DNA from 3 places in the Streptomyces sp. NPDC093111 genome. Region 3 is predicted to be linked to each of the others. Evidence: riboswitches for the same ligand, from Rfam matches in the RefSeq annotation. Region 3 holds a riboswitch; each other region holds the start of a gene.
The links. A riboswitch is a leader RNA that binds a small molecule or an ion and turns the genes downstream of it on or off. The one in region 3 is predicted to bind cobalamin.

Region 1 (3,964 bases), on a different contig from region 3:
GCGGCGGACAGGCCGGCGTTCTTGCCGGGCAGCCACTCCAGATTGCCGTGCTTGCCCAGGTGCACCATCGCGTCCGCGCCGAAACCCCCGTCCTCGGCGCGGGCGGCGATCCAGCGGTAGGCCGCCAGGTAGTGGTGTGAGGGCGGCAGGTCCGGGTCGTGGTAGATCGCGATCGGGTTCTCTCCGAAGCCGCGCGGCGGCTGGATGAGGACCAGCAGGTTCCCGCGGCGCAGCGCGGCGAGCACGATGTCGCCCTCGGGGTTGCGGGAGCGGTCCAGGAACATCTCGCCCGGCGCCGGACCCCAGTGCTCCTCGACCCGCTCGCGCAGCTCCGCCGGGAGCTCGGCGTACCAGCGCCGGTAGTCGGCGGCCGGGATGCGGACCGGGTTGCGGGCCAGCTGCTCCTCGGTGAGCCAGTCCTGGTCGTGGCCGCCGGCCTCGATCAGGGCGTAGATCAGCTCGTCGCCGTCGCCGGAGACCAGACCGGGGATGTCCTCGACCGGGCCGAAGTCGTAGCCCTCGGCGATCAGCCGGCGCAGCAGCGCCACGGCGGAGGCCGGGGTGTCCAGGCCGACCGCGTTGCCGATGCGGGAGTGCTTCGTCGGGTACGCGGAGAGGACGAGCGCCAGCCTCTTCTCGCCGTTCGCGATGTGCCGCAGGCGGGCGTGCCGGACGGCGATGCCGGCGACGCGGGCGGAGCGCTCGGCGTCCGCCACGTACGCGGGCAGCCCGTCCTCGTCGATCTCCTTGAAGGAGAACGGGACGGTGATGAGCCGGCCGTCGAACTCCGGGACGGCGACCTGGCTGGCCGCGTCCAGCGGCGACAGGCCCTCGTCGTTCTCCTCCCACGCGGCGCGCGAGCCCGTCAGGCACAGCGCCTGGAGGATCGGCACGTCCAGGGCGGCGAGCGCGCCCGCGTCCCAGGCCTCCTCGTCGCCGCCGGCCTGCGCCTCGGCCGGCTTGGTGCCGCCCGCCGCGAGGACCGTCGTGACGATCGCGTCGGCGCCGCGCAGCTCGTCGAGGAGCTCCGGCTCCGGGGCCCGCAGGGAGGCCACGTACAGGGCCTTCGCCCGGGCGCCCTTCTGCTCGATCGCGTCGCAGAGGGTGCCCACGAAGGCGGTGTTGCCGCTCATGTGGTGGGCGCGGTAGTAGAGCACGGCGACCGTGAGGGCGCCCTCGGGCGTGGCGCCCGGGATCCGCTCCAGGGGGCCCCAGGTCGGCGCGGGGGCCGGCGGCTCGAAGCCGTGGCCTGTCAGCAGCACCGTGTCGGAGAGGAAGCGGGCCAGCTGCCCGAGGTTGCCCGGGCCGCCGTGCGCCAGGTACGCGTGCGCCTCGGTGGCCACGCCGACCGGGACGGTCGAGGTCTCCATCAGCTGCGCGTCGGGGGCCTGTTCGCCGCTCAGCACCACCACGGGCTTCCCGGCGGCCAGGACCGTGTCCAGGCCCTCGTCCCAGGACCGCAGACCGCCGAGGAGACGGACGACGACGAGCTCGACGCCGTCGAGGAGCGCGGGGAGGTCGGCCAGCGGCAGCCGGGCCGGGTTGGCGTACCGGTACTCCACCGGGCCTTCCCCGGCGGCGGCGTTCGCCGCTCGGGCACTGAGCAGGTCGGTGTCGGAGTGCGACAGCAGCAGGAGCATGGCGAGCTCAGGCCCTTCCTCGGGGTTGTCCGCGCCCCGGGTGGTCGTATGGACGGCGGGAGTTCCTGACTCACCGCCCCGAAACCTCCGGACCGGCTCACAGTGGCGGGACCGCGCCGGATTCTCACCGGGCTTCCTCCCCGGGGTCCTGGGACCCCATGCCGCTTGCATCCTAGATCGTGAGCGGGCGCGGCGGGGGAGAGCCGGGGGGTCGGGCGGATCACACCTGGGGCGGGGGGCGGCGGGGGCGGCGGTCAGGAGCGGGTCGTGGCCCGGGTCATGGCGGGTTCGGGGCCGGGTCGTGGCGGGTTCGGGCCCGAGTCGTGGCGGGTTCGGGGCCGGGTCGTGGCGGGTTCGGGCCCGAGTCGTGGCCGGACCAGGCCCCGCCCGTGGCCGCCCAGGCCCCGCCCGTTGCCCGCCCAGGCCCCGCCCGAGGCGGCCCCCGGCCCCTCCCGTGGCCGGTTCGCGGCAGGTGGGAGGGGATCGTGCCGTGGGTATGCTCGCCGCCATGTCGGCCACCCCACGTACCTCGCCCGAACCGGGCGAACCTCTCATACGGGACCGCGGCGACGCCTGTCCGGGTGCGCTGCGACTGCACGCGGCGGACGACGGGCGGCTCGCCCGACTCCGGCTGCCCGGCGGGCGTTTGACGGAGTCTCAGGTCCTCGCGTTGGCCGAGGCGGCCGAGTCCCTCGGGGACGGTGGCGTCAGCATCACCTCGCGCGGCAACGCGGAGCTGCGCGGGCTCGGCGAGGGCTGCGGCGCCGAGCTGGCCGCGCTGCTCGACCGGGCCGGGCTGCTGCCCTCGCCGCGCCACGAACGGATCCGCAACATCGTCGTCTCGCCGGCCGCCGGCCTGGACGGACTCGGCGGCGCCGAGCCGCAGTTGTGGGCGCGTGAGCTGGACGCGCTGCTGTGCGCGGAGGCGTGGACGGCGGCGCTCTCGGGACGGTTCCTGTTCGTCCTGGACGACGGGCGGGGCGACGTCGCGGGGCTCGGCGGCGATGTGACCTTGCTCGCAGAAGGGCCCCCCGGCGGCGGGGAGGTCCGCGCCCAGGTGCGCCTCGGCCCGCAGGCCGTCCGGGTCGCCGCGGCCGACGCCCCGCGCGCCGCGCTCGCCGCCGCCGACGCGTTCCTGCGGGCCGCCGAGGCCGCCGGGACCGGCGCCTGGCGGGTGCGGGAGCTGCCCGAGGGGTGCGCGCCGGACCTGGCGGCGGCCCTGGCGCGCGCCGGGCTCGCCGCGGAGCCCGTCCCCCATCCCGTACCGCCGCTGCCCCAAGGGGACCCGCCCGCCCCGGGGCCGCTGGGCGACGACGCCCGGTACGTGCTCGCGCCGCTGGGCCGGCTGACCGCCGCGCAGTTGCGGGCGCTGCTGCCGGCCCGCGAGGTGCGGTTCACGCCCTGGCGCGGCGCGGTGGTCGTCGGGCCGCCCGGCGGGCTCGCCGAGCCGGCCGCGTACGGCCTGATCACCCGGCCCGACGCCCCCGGCACCGGCGTGAGCGCCTGCACCGGGCGGCCCGGCTGCGCCAAGTCCCTCGCCGACGTGCGGCGGGACGCGGCCCTCGCCCCGCACGGACGGCTGCCCGTCCACCTCTCGGGGTGCGCCCGCCGCTGCGGGCACCCGCACGGCGCCTGGGTCGACGTCCTCGCCACCGAGGACGGCGGCTATCTGGTCGACGGCGTCCCCACCCCCCGTACCTCCCTGTCCGAAGCGGTCGCGGCGGCCCGCGGCCCGGCGACCCCCACGAGATGAGCGAGAGCAACAGGATGTTCGAGTACGAGAAGGACGGCGCGGAGATCTACCGCCGCTCCTTTGCCACGATCCGCACCGAGGCGGACCTCGCGGGCCTGCCCGCCGACGTCGCCACGGTCGCCGTACGCATGATCCACGCGTGCGGCATGACCGACCTCGTGCGGGACATCGCCCACTCCCCCGGCGTCGTGGCCTCGGCACGCGCCGCCCTGCGCGCGGGCGCCCCGATCCTGTGCGACGCCCAGATGGTCGCCAGCGGCGTCACCCGCAAGCGGCTGCCGGCCGGCAACGACGTGGTCTGCACCCTGTCCGACCCGTCGGTGCCCGCGCTCGCCGCCGAGCTGGGCACCACCAGGTCGGCCGCCGCGATGGAGCTGTGGCGGGACCGCCTGGAGGGCTCGGTCGTCGCGATCGGCAACGCGCCGACCGCTCTCTTCCACCTCCTGGAGATGATCGCGAAGGGCGCGGGCCGGCCCGCCGCCGTGCTCGGCATCCCGGTCGGCTTCATCGGCGCCGCCGAGTCCAAGGACGCGCTGGCCGCCAACGAACTCGGCCTGGAGTACCTGGTCGT
Region 2 (3,964 bases), on a different contig from region 3:
GCCGCCGCCCGGTCCTCCGGGTCGGGGAGGTAGGTGTCGAGCAGCGTCAGATAGAACTGGACGTGCACGGCCTCCTCGAAGAGCTGGCGCGAGAGGTAGAGCCGCGCCTCGGGGGAGTTGATGTGCTTGTAGAGCGTCAGGACCAGGTTGTTGGCCACGATCGAGTCGCCGGTCGCGAAGAAGGCGACCAGGCGGCCGATCATGTGCTGCTCACCGGGGGTGAGCTTGGCGAGGTCGGCGACGTCCGAGTGGAGGTCGACCTCCTCCACGGTCCAGGTGTTCTTGATCGCGTCCCGGTAGCGCTCGTAGAAGTCCGGGTAGCGCATGGGACGGAGGGTCAGTTCGAAGCCCGGGTCCAGCAGGTTCTTCTGTTCGTTGGAGCTCATCACTGGCAGGCCTCGCAGGACTCGGGGTTCTCAAGGGAGCAGGCGACGGCGTCGGGGTCGGCGACCTGCTGGACGGGGATGGTGGCGGCCTGCGCGGCGCGGGCGATCCGGGTCGCCGGGCGCGAGCGCAGGTAGTACGTGGTCTTCAGGCCCTGCTTCCAGGCGTACGCGTACATCGACGACAGCTTGCCGATGGTCGGCGTCTCCAGGAACAGGTTCAGCGACTGGGCCTGGTCCAGGAACGGGGTACGGGCGGCGGCCATGTCGATCAGGCCGCGCTGCGGGATCTCCCACGCCGTCCGGTACAGCTCGCGCACCTCGGCCGGCACCCAGTTGAAGCCGGCGATCGAGCCGTTGGCCTCGCGCAGCGCCTCGCGGGTCTGCGCGTCCCACACGCCGAGCCGCTTCAGCTCGTCCACGAGGTACGAGTTGACCTGGAGGAACTCGCCGGACAGCGTCTCGCGCTTGAAGAGGTTGGAGACCTGCGGCTCGATGCACTCGTAGACGCCGGCGATCGAGGCGATCGTCGCGGTCGGCGCGATGGCGAGCAGGAGGCTGTTGCGCATGCCGACGGCGGCGATCCGCTCGCGCAGCGCGGCCCAGCGCTCCGGCCAGTTCAGCTCCACGTCGTAGTGGTCCGGGTGCAGGACGCCGCGGGCGGTGCGGGTCTTGTCCCAGGCGGGCAGCGGGCCGTTGCGCTCGGCGAGGTCGGCGGACGCCTCGTACGCGGCCAGCATGATCCGCTCGGCGATCCGGGTGGACAGCGCGCGGGCCTCGGCCGAGTCGAAGGGCAGCTTCAGCTGGAAGAAGACGTCCTGGAGGCCCATCGCGCCCAGGCCCACCGGACGCCAGCGGGCGTTGGAGCGCCCGGCCTGCTCGGTCGGGTAGAAGTTGATGTCGACGACCCGGTCGAGGAAGGTGACGGCGGTGCGCACGGTCTCGTCGAGCCGCGCCCAGTCGATCTCCCCGTTCCGCACGAAGGCGCCGAGGTTGACCGAACCGAGGTTGCAGACGGCCGTCTCGCCGTCGTCGGTGACCTCGATGATCTCGGTGCAGAGGTTCGAGGAGTGGACGACGGAGCCGGGCTCGGCGGTCTGGTTGGCGGTCCGGTTGGACGCGTCCTTGAAGGTCATCCAGCCGTTGCCGGTCTGCGCGAGGGTGCGCATCATCCGGCCGTACAGGTCACGGGCCGGCATGGACTTCTTGGCCAGGCCCGCGGCCTCCGCCGCCCGGTACGCGGCGTCGAACGCGTCGCCGTACAGGTCGACCAGCTCGGGCACGTCGGAGGGCGAGAACAGCGACCAGTCGGCGTCCGCGTTGACCCGGCGCATGAACTCGTCCGGGATCCAGTGCGCGAGGTTCAGGTTGTGCGTGCGGCGGGCGTCCTCGCCGGTGTTGTCGCGGAGCTCCAGGAACTCCTCGATGTCCGCGTGCCAGGTCTCCAGGTAGACCGCGGCGGCGCCCTTGCGGCGGCCGCCCTGGTTCACCGCGGCGACGGAGGCGTCCAGCGTCTTCAGGAACGGCACGATGCCGTTGGAGTGCCCGTTGGTGCCGCGGATCAGCGAACCGCGGGCGCGGATGCGGGAGTACGACAGGCCGATGCCGCCCGCGTGCTTCGACAGGCGCGCGACCTGGTGGTAGCGGTCGTAGATGGAGTCCAGCTCGTCCTGCGGGGAGTCCAGCAGGTAGCAGGAGGACATCTGCGGGTGGCGGGTGCCGGAGTTGAACAGGGTGGGGGAGGAGGGCAGGTAGTCGAGCCGGCTCATCAGCCCGTACAGCGCGGCCACCTCGTCGACGGCGCGCGCCGACTCGTCCTCGGCCAGACCGGACGCCACCCGCAGCATGAAGTGCTGCGGGGTCTCGACGACCTTGCGGGTGATCGGGTGCCGCAGCAGGTAGCGGGAGTACAGGGTGCGCAGGCCGAAGTAGCCGAAGCGGTCGTCGCCGGCCGGGTCGATCAGCGCGTCGAGGCGCGCGGTGTGCGCGGCGACGAACGCGGCCGTGCGGTCGGCGATCAGGCCCTCGCGGTGGCCGACGGCGACGGAGGCCGAGAAGGAGACGGCGCCCTGGCCGGCCGCCTCGTCGGCGATGGTGAGGGTGAGCAGCCGGGCGGCGAGCCGGGAGTACGCCGGGTCCTCGGCGATGAGTCCGGCGGCGGCCTCGGTGGCCAGCTCGCGCAGCTCCGCCTCGTCCGCGCCGGCGCTGCGGCCGCGCAGGGCGGCGGCGGCGACCTTGCCGGGGTCGGTGTCCGGGAGGTCGGCGGTGAGATCGGTCAGGACCCGCAGCAGCACGGTGCCGGGGCCGTCGGTCTCGATCGCTGCGGCCGGATCGGCGGGCGCGATGGTCACGTGGGGGCTCTCCCTCGCTCGGCGCGGAGCCAGGACGGGAGGCGGGAACGGGCGGCCGTACGCACGGCGGCGCCGCGTCCACCGGCCCACTCCGCGAGGCCCGGACGTCTGTGGCACCCGGAACGGACGGACCGGGCACGCTGTCGGCAGGTCTTCGGACTCACCCTGGGCGCGAAAGCGCGCAAAACACACCGTTGCGGGACAGTTCCGGATTTCCACCGGATTCCCCTGCGGCGACAGCGAGGACGAGCATACATGTGGGGGGCGCCGCTCACGGCACCCCCCACATGTTGTGTCGGCCGGAGCCGGGCTCAGAGCTCCAGAACGTAGGTGAAGAGCGTGAAGTCCAGCCCCGGGACGGGCTTCCAGTCCCGTTCGGGGGAGCGGACGAAGCCCAGTCGCTCATAGATGCGGTGGGCGGTGGCCATCGTCCGCTGGGTGGACAGCACGATCCGCGCGCACCCCTCGACGGCCCGCGCCCGGTCCACGCAGGCCCGCACGAGGGCCTCCCCGACGCCCCGGCCGCGCGCCGCGTGTGCGACCGCCAGCATGCGGAACTCGGCCTCGCCCTCCCGGGCGATGTCGGCCCACTCCCGGCCGCCGGCGGTGAAGGTCACCCCGCCGAGGACCGCGCCGGTCGCGTCCGTGGTGTCGACCGCCACGAGCACCTCGGCCTCGGCGTCCCGCCGGGCCACGTCCCGCAGCAGCCCCAGATACGCGTCGTCCTCGCCGAAGGTGAGGAACCCGTCGTCGAGATAGGCCCGCGCGGTGATCTCGCCGAGGGCCGCGTACTCCTCGGGCCGTACCGCCCTGATCGTGAAGTCCATGCCCGGCAGTCTGCCCCCGGCACGGCTCCGCCCGCCCCCGGATATCCGGAGGCGGGCGGGAGGCGGTGGAGCGGACGGCCGCGGGGCTCAGTGCCCGGCGGTGCCGACCTTCGGCAGCTCGGTGGCGACACCCGCGTCACCGGCGTCCGCCGTGTAGTCCCCGGGCGAGGTCTCGTCGACGCCGTCGGGCGCCTTGAGCGCCTTCAGGACGACGGTGAGGACCACGGTGACGACCAGGTTGAGCACGAAGGCGGTGAGGCCGATGTAGCCGATCTCGCCGATGCCGGGGATCTCGGCCGAGGAGCCGCCGAAGTGCTTCTGGGTGGGGCTGGCCACGCCGTACGCGGCGGCGGTGCCGTAGACCATGCCGACGGCCCAGCCGGCGAGCAGCGCCCAGCGGTGG
Region 3 (3,964 bases):
GGCGTCGGCGGCGGTCATCACCACGAACGAGGTGAGGGCCGAGAACAGCTGCATCGCCGCCACCCCCGCCAGCACGACCCGGTCGGTCGACCCGCCCAGCAGGTGACTGAGGACCAGGACCAGGGCGAAGGAGCACAGCGCGCCGAGGAACGCGCCCCCGGTGACGGACAGCAGGCCCCCGCCCGCCCCGAGGACGACGACCGCGACCGCCCCGGTCGACGCGCCGGACGAGACGCCGAGGACGAACGGGTCGGCCAGCGGATTGCGCAGCAGGGACTGCATCACCGCCCCGCACACCGCGAGGCCCGCTCCGCACACGGCCGCGAGCAGCGTGCGGGGCAGCCGCAGGTCCCAGACGATGCCCTCCCGGATCGCGCTCAGACCCGACGGCCCGCCCCCGAGGCGGGAGACGACCACCGCCCAGGAGTCCGCGACGCGGAGGTCGGCCGGACCGATCGTCACGGCCAGCGCGACCGAGACGCACAGGAGGACGATCCCGCCCACCACGGCGACCGGCGCGAGCGCCCGGGAGGAGCGGACGGCGTCCCGCACGGACGCGGGCACCGCCGCCGGGCGGGCCGCGGCGTCCCGGCTCGGCGCGGCCACGGTCTCCGGTCCCGGCCGGGTCACTTCGCGAGACCGTACGTCTTCAGCGCGGCGGCGACCTTCTCGATGCCCTCGACGGTGCGGAGGGTCGGGTTCATGGCCTGCCCGCTGAGGACCACGTACCGCTTCTTCCGCACGGCCGTCATGTTCCGGGTGACGGGGTGGCTCTCCAGGAACGCGATCTTCTTCGCGGCGCTCTCGGCCGACTGCGCCTTGCGGGTCAGATCGGCGATCACCAGCACGTCCGGATCGCGGTCGGCGACGGTCTCCCAGTTGATCTGCGGCCACTCCTCCTTCGTGTCGTCGAAGACGTTCCTCACCCCGAGCGCCCCGCTGACGATCCCCGGCGCGCCGCAGCACCCGGCCATGTACGGGCCCTGGGAGTCGGAGAACCAGTACAGGACGGAGGCGTCGCCGAAGTCGGCCCCGGCCGTGGCCTTCGCGACCCGGGCGCGGAGCTCCCCGACCAGCCGCTCGCCGCGTTCCGGCACGCCGAACACCCGGGCGAGGTCGCGGATCTCCCCGTACACGGTGTCCATGGTCAGCGGCTTCGTCCGCACGCCGTCGCCGTCGCCGGTGTTGTCCTTGCCGACGCAGTCGGTGGGGGAGAGGTAGGTGGGGACGCCCAGCTCCGCGAACCGCTCGCGCGGGGCGACACCGCCCTTGCCCAGGGTGTAGAGGAAGGAGGCGCTGACGAAGTCGGGCTCGGTGTCGAGGACCTTCTCGAACGACGGGTAGCGGTCGGCGAGCCGGGGCACGGAGGCGTTCGCCTTCTCCAGTCCCTTGAGGACCGGGTCGGTCCAGGTGGCGGTGCCCACCATCCGGTCGGCGAGGCCGAGGGAGAGCAGGATCTCGGCCGATCCCTGGTCGAGGGCGACGGCACGGCGCGGCGCGCGGTCGACCTCGACCCCCTGCCCGCAGTTGTCGAGCCGGACCGGATAGCCGGCGCCCGCCCCCGCCGCCCCGGGCGCGGCCGCCGCGCCGCCGGCACCGGCCCCGGGACCGGTGCCGCAGCCGGCGACGAGGACGGCACCGGCCACGAACAGCACGGCGGAACGGACGGAGTGTGCGAAGGGCACGGAAGGAGTCCTCTGCGTCACGGCTCATGCGCGGAGCCTGTCGTACGGTGCTCCCCGGGCGACGGCGCGCGACGCCAGGGCCGCCAGCAGGTCTTCGGACTCGGGGTCGTCCGGACGGAGCGCCTTCCCAGACCCCTCGGGGCCCAGTGGCCGATGCTCCGCCCGTCACCCTCACCGCTGCGCGTCAGCTCCGGATTCCCACCGGATTCCCTGACCCGTGCACATACCGTGTCGATACGTACAGAGGTGCGACTGGCCCGGGCAAGTTACCACAGGCCCTCCGCCGCCCTGACGGACCGTCCGTCAGGAGGGGGCCCCGGTGGCGGACACCTCGCCGCGCACGGTACGGGCCGCCGCGACCAGGTGCTCCAGGGAGGCGCGGGTCTCGGCCCAGCCCCGGGTCTTCAGACCGCAGTCGGGGTTGACCCAGAGCCGCTCGGCGGGGATCGCCCGGAGTCCCGTGCGGAGCAGGGCGGCGGCCTCCTCCGTGGACGGGACGCGCGGGGAGTGGATGTCCCAGACGCCGGGTCCGGCCTCGCGCGGGTAGCCGTGGGCGGCGAGCTCCCGGGCGACCTGCATGTGGGAACGGGCCGCCTCCAGGCTGATGACGTCGGCGTCGAGGTCGTCGATGGCCCGCACGATGTCGCCGAACTCGGCGTAGCACATGTGGGTGTGGATCTGGGTGTCCGGCCGCACCCCCGCGGTGGTCAGCCGGAACGCCTCGGTCGCCCAGGCGAGGTACGCCGGACGGTCGGCGGCCCGCAGCGGCAGGGTCTCGCGCAGCGCGGGCTCGTCGACCTGGATGACGGAGGTGCCGGCGGCCTCCAGGTCGCGCACCTCGTCGCGCAGCGCGAGGGCCACCTGCCGGGCGGTGTCGGCGAGCGGCTGGTCGTCGCGGACGAAGGACCAGGCCAGCATGGTGACCGGGCCGGTGAGCATGCCCTTGACCGGCTTGTCGGTGAGCGACTGCGCGTACGCGGTCCAGCGCACGGTCATCGGCGCGGGGCGGGAGATGTCGCCGGCGAGGATCGGCGGACGGACGTAGCGGGTGCCGTACGACTGCACCCAGCCGTGCTGGGTGGCCAGGTAGCCGGCGAGCTGCTCGGCGAAGTACTGGACCATGTCGTTGCGTTCGGGCTCGCCGTGCACCAGGACGTCGAGTCCGGTCTTCTCCTGGAAGGAGACGACCTCCTGGATCTCCGTCTTGATGCGCTCCTCGTAGGCGACGGTGTCGATCCGCCGGGCGCGCAGGTCCGCGCGGGCGGCGCGCAGTTCGGCGGTCTGCGGGAAGGACCCGATGGTGGTCGTCGGCAGCAGCGGCAGGCCGAGGTGGGCCCGCTGGGCGGCGGCCCGCTCGGGGTAGGGCCGGGAGCGGCGGCCGTCCGCGTCGGTGACGGCCCGGACCCGGGCGCGTACGGCGGGATCGCGGGTGAGGGGAGAGGCGGCGCGGGCGGAGCGCGCGCTCCGGTTGGCGGCCAGTTCGTCGCCGATGGCGTCGGTGCCCAGGGAGAGGCCCTTGGCCAGGGCGACGACCTCGTCCGTCTTCTGCCGGGCGAAGGCGAGCCAGCTCAGGACCCGCGGGTCGACGTCCCGCTCGGCCGCGGCGTCGAGCGGCACATGGAGCAGCGAGCAGGAGGCGGACACGTCCACGTGGCCGGCGAGCCCGAGGAGGGTGCCGAGGGTGGTGAGGGAGCCCTTCAGGTCGTTGACCCAGACGTTGCGGCCGTCGACCACGCCGGCGACGAGCCGCTTGCCGGGCAGTCCGCCGACGGCCGCGAGTCCTTCGAGGTTCGCGGCGGCCGGCCCGGTGAAGTCGAGCGCGAGTCCTTCGACCGGCGCCTTGGCCAGCACCGGGAGGGCGTCGCCCAGCCGGTCGAAGTAGGAGGCGACGAGCAGCTTCGGCCGGTCCCCGGCGGCGCCGAGCTCACGGTAGGCCCGGGCGGCGGCGCCGAGTTCGGCGGGCGCGCGGTCCTGCGCCAGCGCCGGTTCGTCGATCTGCACCCACTCCGCGCCCGCGGCCCGGAGGTCGGCGAGGACCTCGGCGTAGACGGGCAGCAGGCGGTCCAGCAGTGTCAGCGGCCGGAAGTCCGCCGGCACGCCGGGGGCGGGCTTGGCCAGCAGGAGGTACGTGACCGGCCCGACCAGCACGGGGCGCGCGGTCAGCCCCAGCGCGAGGGCCTCGCGGAGCTCGGCGACCTGCTTGGCGGAGTTCGCCGAGAAGACCGTGTCAGGACCCAGTTCGGGGACGAGGTAGTGGTAGTTGGTGTCGAACCACTTGG

Region 1: another riboswitch for cobalamin. It lies ahead of cobN (cobaltochelatase subunit CobN); the one in region 3 lies ahead of AB0Q96_RS20705 (ABC transporter substrate-binding protein).
Region 2: another riboswitch for cobalamin. It lies ahead of AB0Q96_RS27870 (ribonucleoside-diphosphate reductase subunit alpha); the one in region 3 lies ahead of AB0Q96_RS20705 (ABC transporter substrate-binding protein).

The regions. Positions count from the first base shown of each region.
Region 1 covers NZ_JBFBNW010000004.1:334,641-338,604, forward strand. Annotated here, with positions in the region: gene cobN (cobaltochelatase subunit CobN) at 1-1,640, opposite strand, end outside; cobalamin riboswitch at 1,681-1,815, opposite strand; gene AB0Q96_RS08610 (cobalamin biosynthesis protein CobG) at 2,149-3,393, shown strand; gene AB0Q96_RS08615 (precorrin-8X methylmutase) at 3,390-3,964, shown strand, end outside.
Region 2 covers NZ_JBFBNW010000016.1:184,143-188,106, forward strand. Annotated here, with positions in the region: gene AB0Q96_RS27865 (ribonucleotide-diphosphate reductase subunit beta) at 1-386, opposite strand, end outside; gene AB0Q96_RS27870 (ribonucleoside-diphosphate reductase subunit alpha) at 386-2,734, opposite strand; cobalamin riboswitch at 2,862-3,024, opposite strand; gene AB0Q96_RS27875 (GNAT family N-acetyltransferase) at 3,046-3,561, opposite strand; gene mctP (monocarboxylate uptake permease MctP) at 3,649-3,964, opposite strand, start outside.
Region 3 covers NZ_JBFBNW010000011.1:134,476-138,439, reverse strand. Annotated here, with positions in the region: gene AB0Q96_RS20710 (iron chelate uptake ABC transporter family permease subunit) at 1-552, opposite strand, end outside; gene AB0Q96_RS20705 (ABC transporter substrate-binding protein) at 627-1,685, opposite strand; cobalamin riboswitch at 1,774-1,897, opposite strand; gene metE (5-methyltetrahydropteroyltriglutamate--homocysteine S-methyltransferase) at 1,989-3,964, opposite strand, start outside.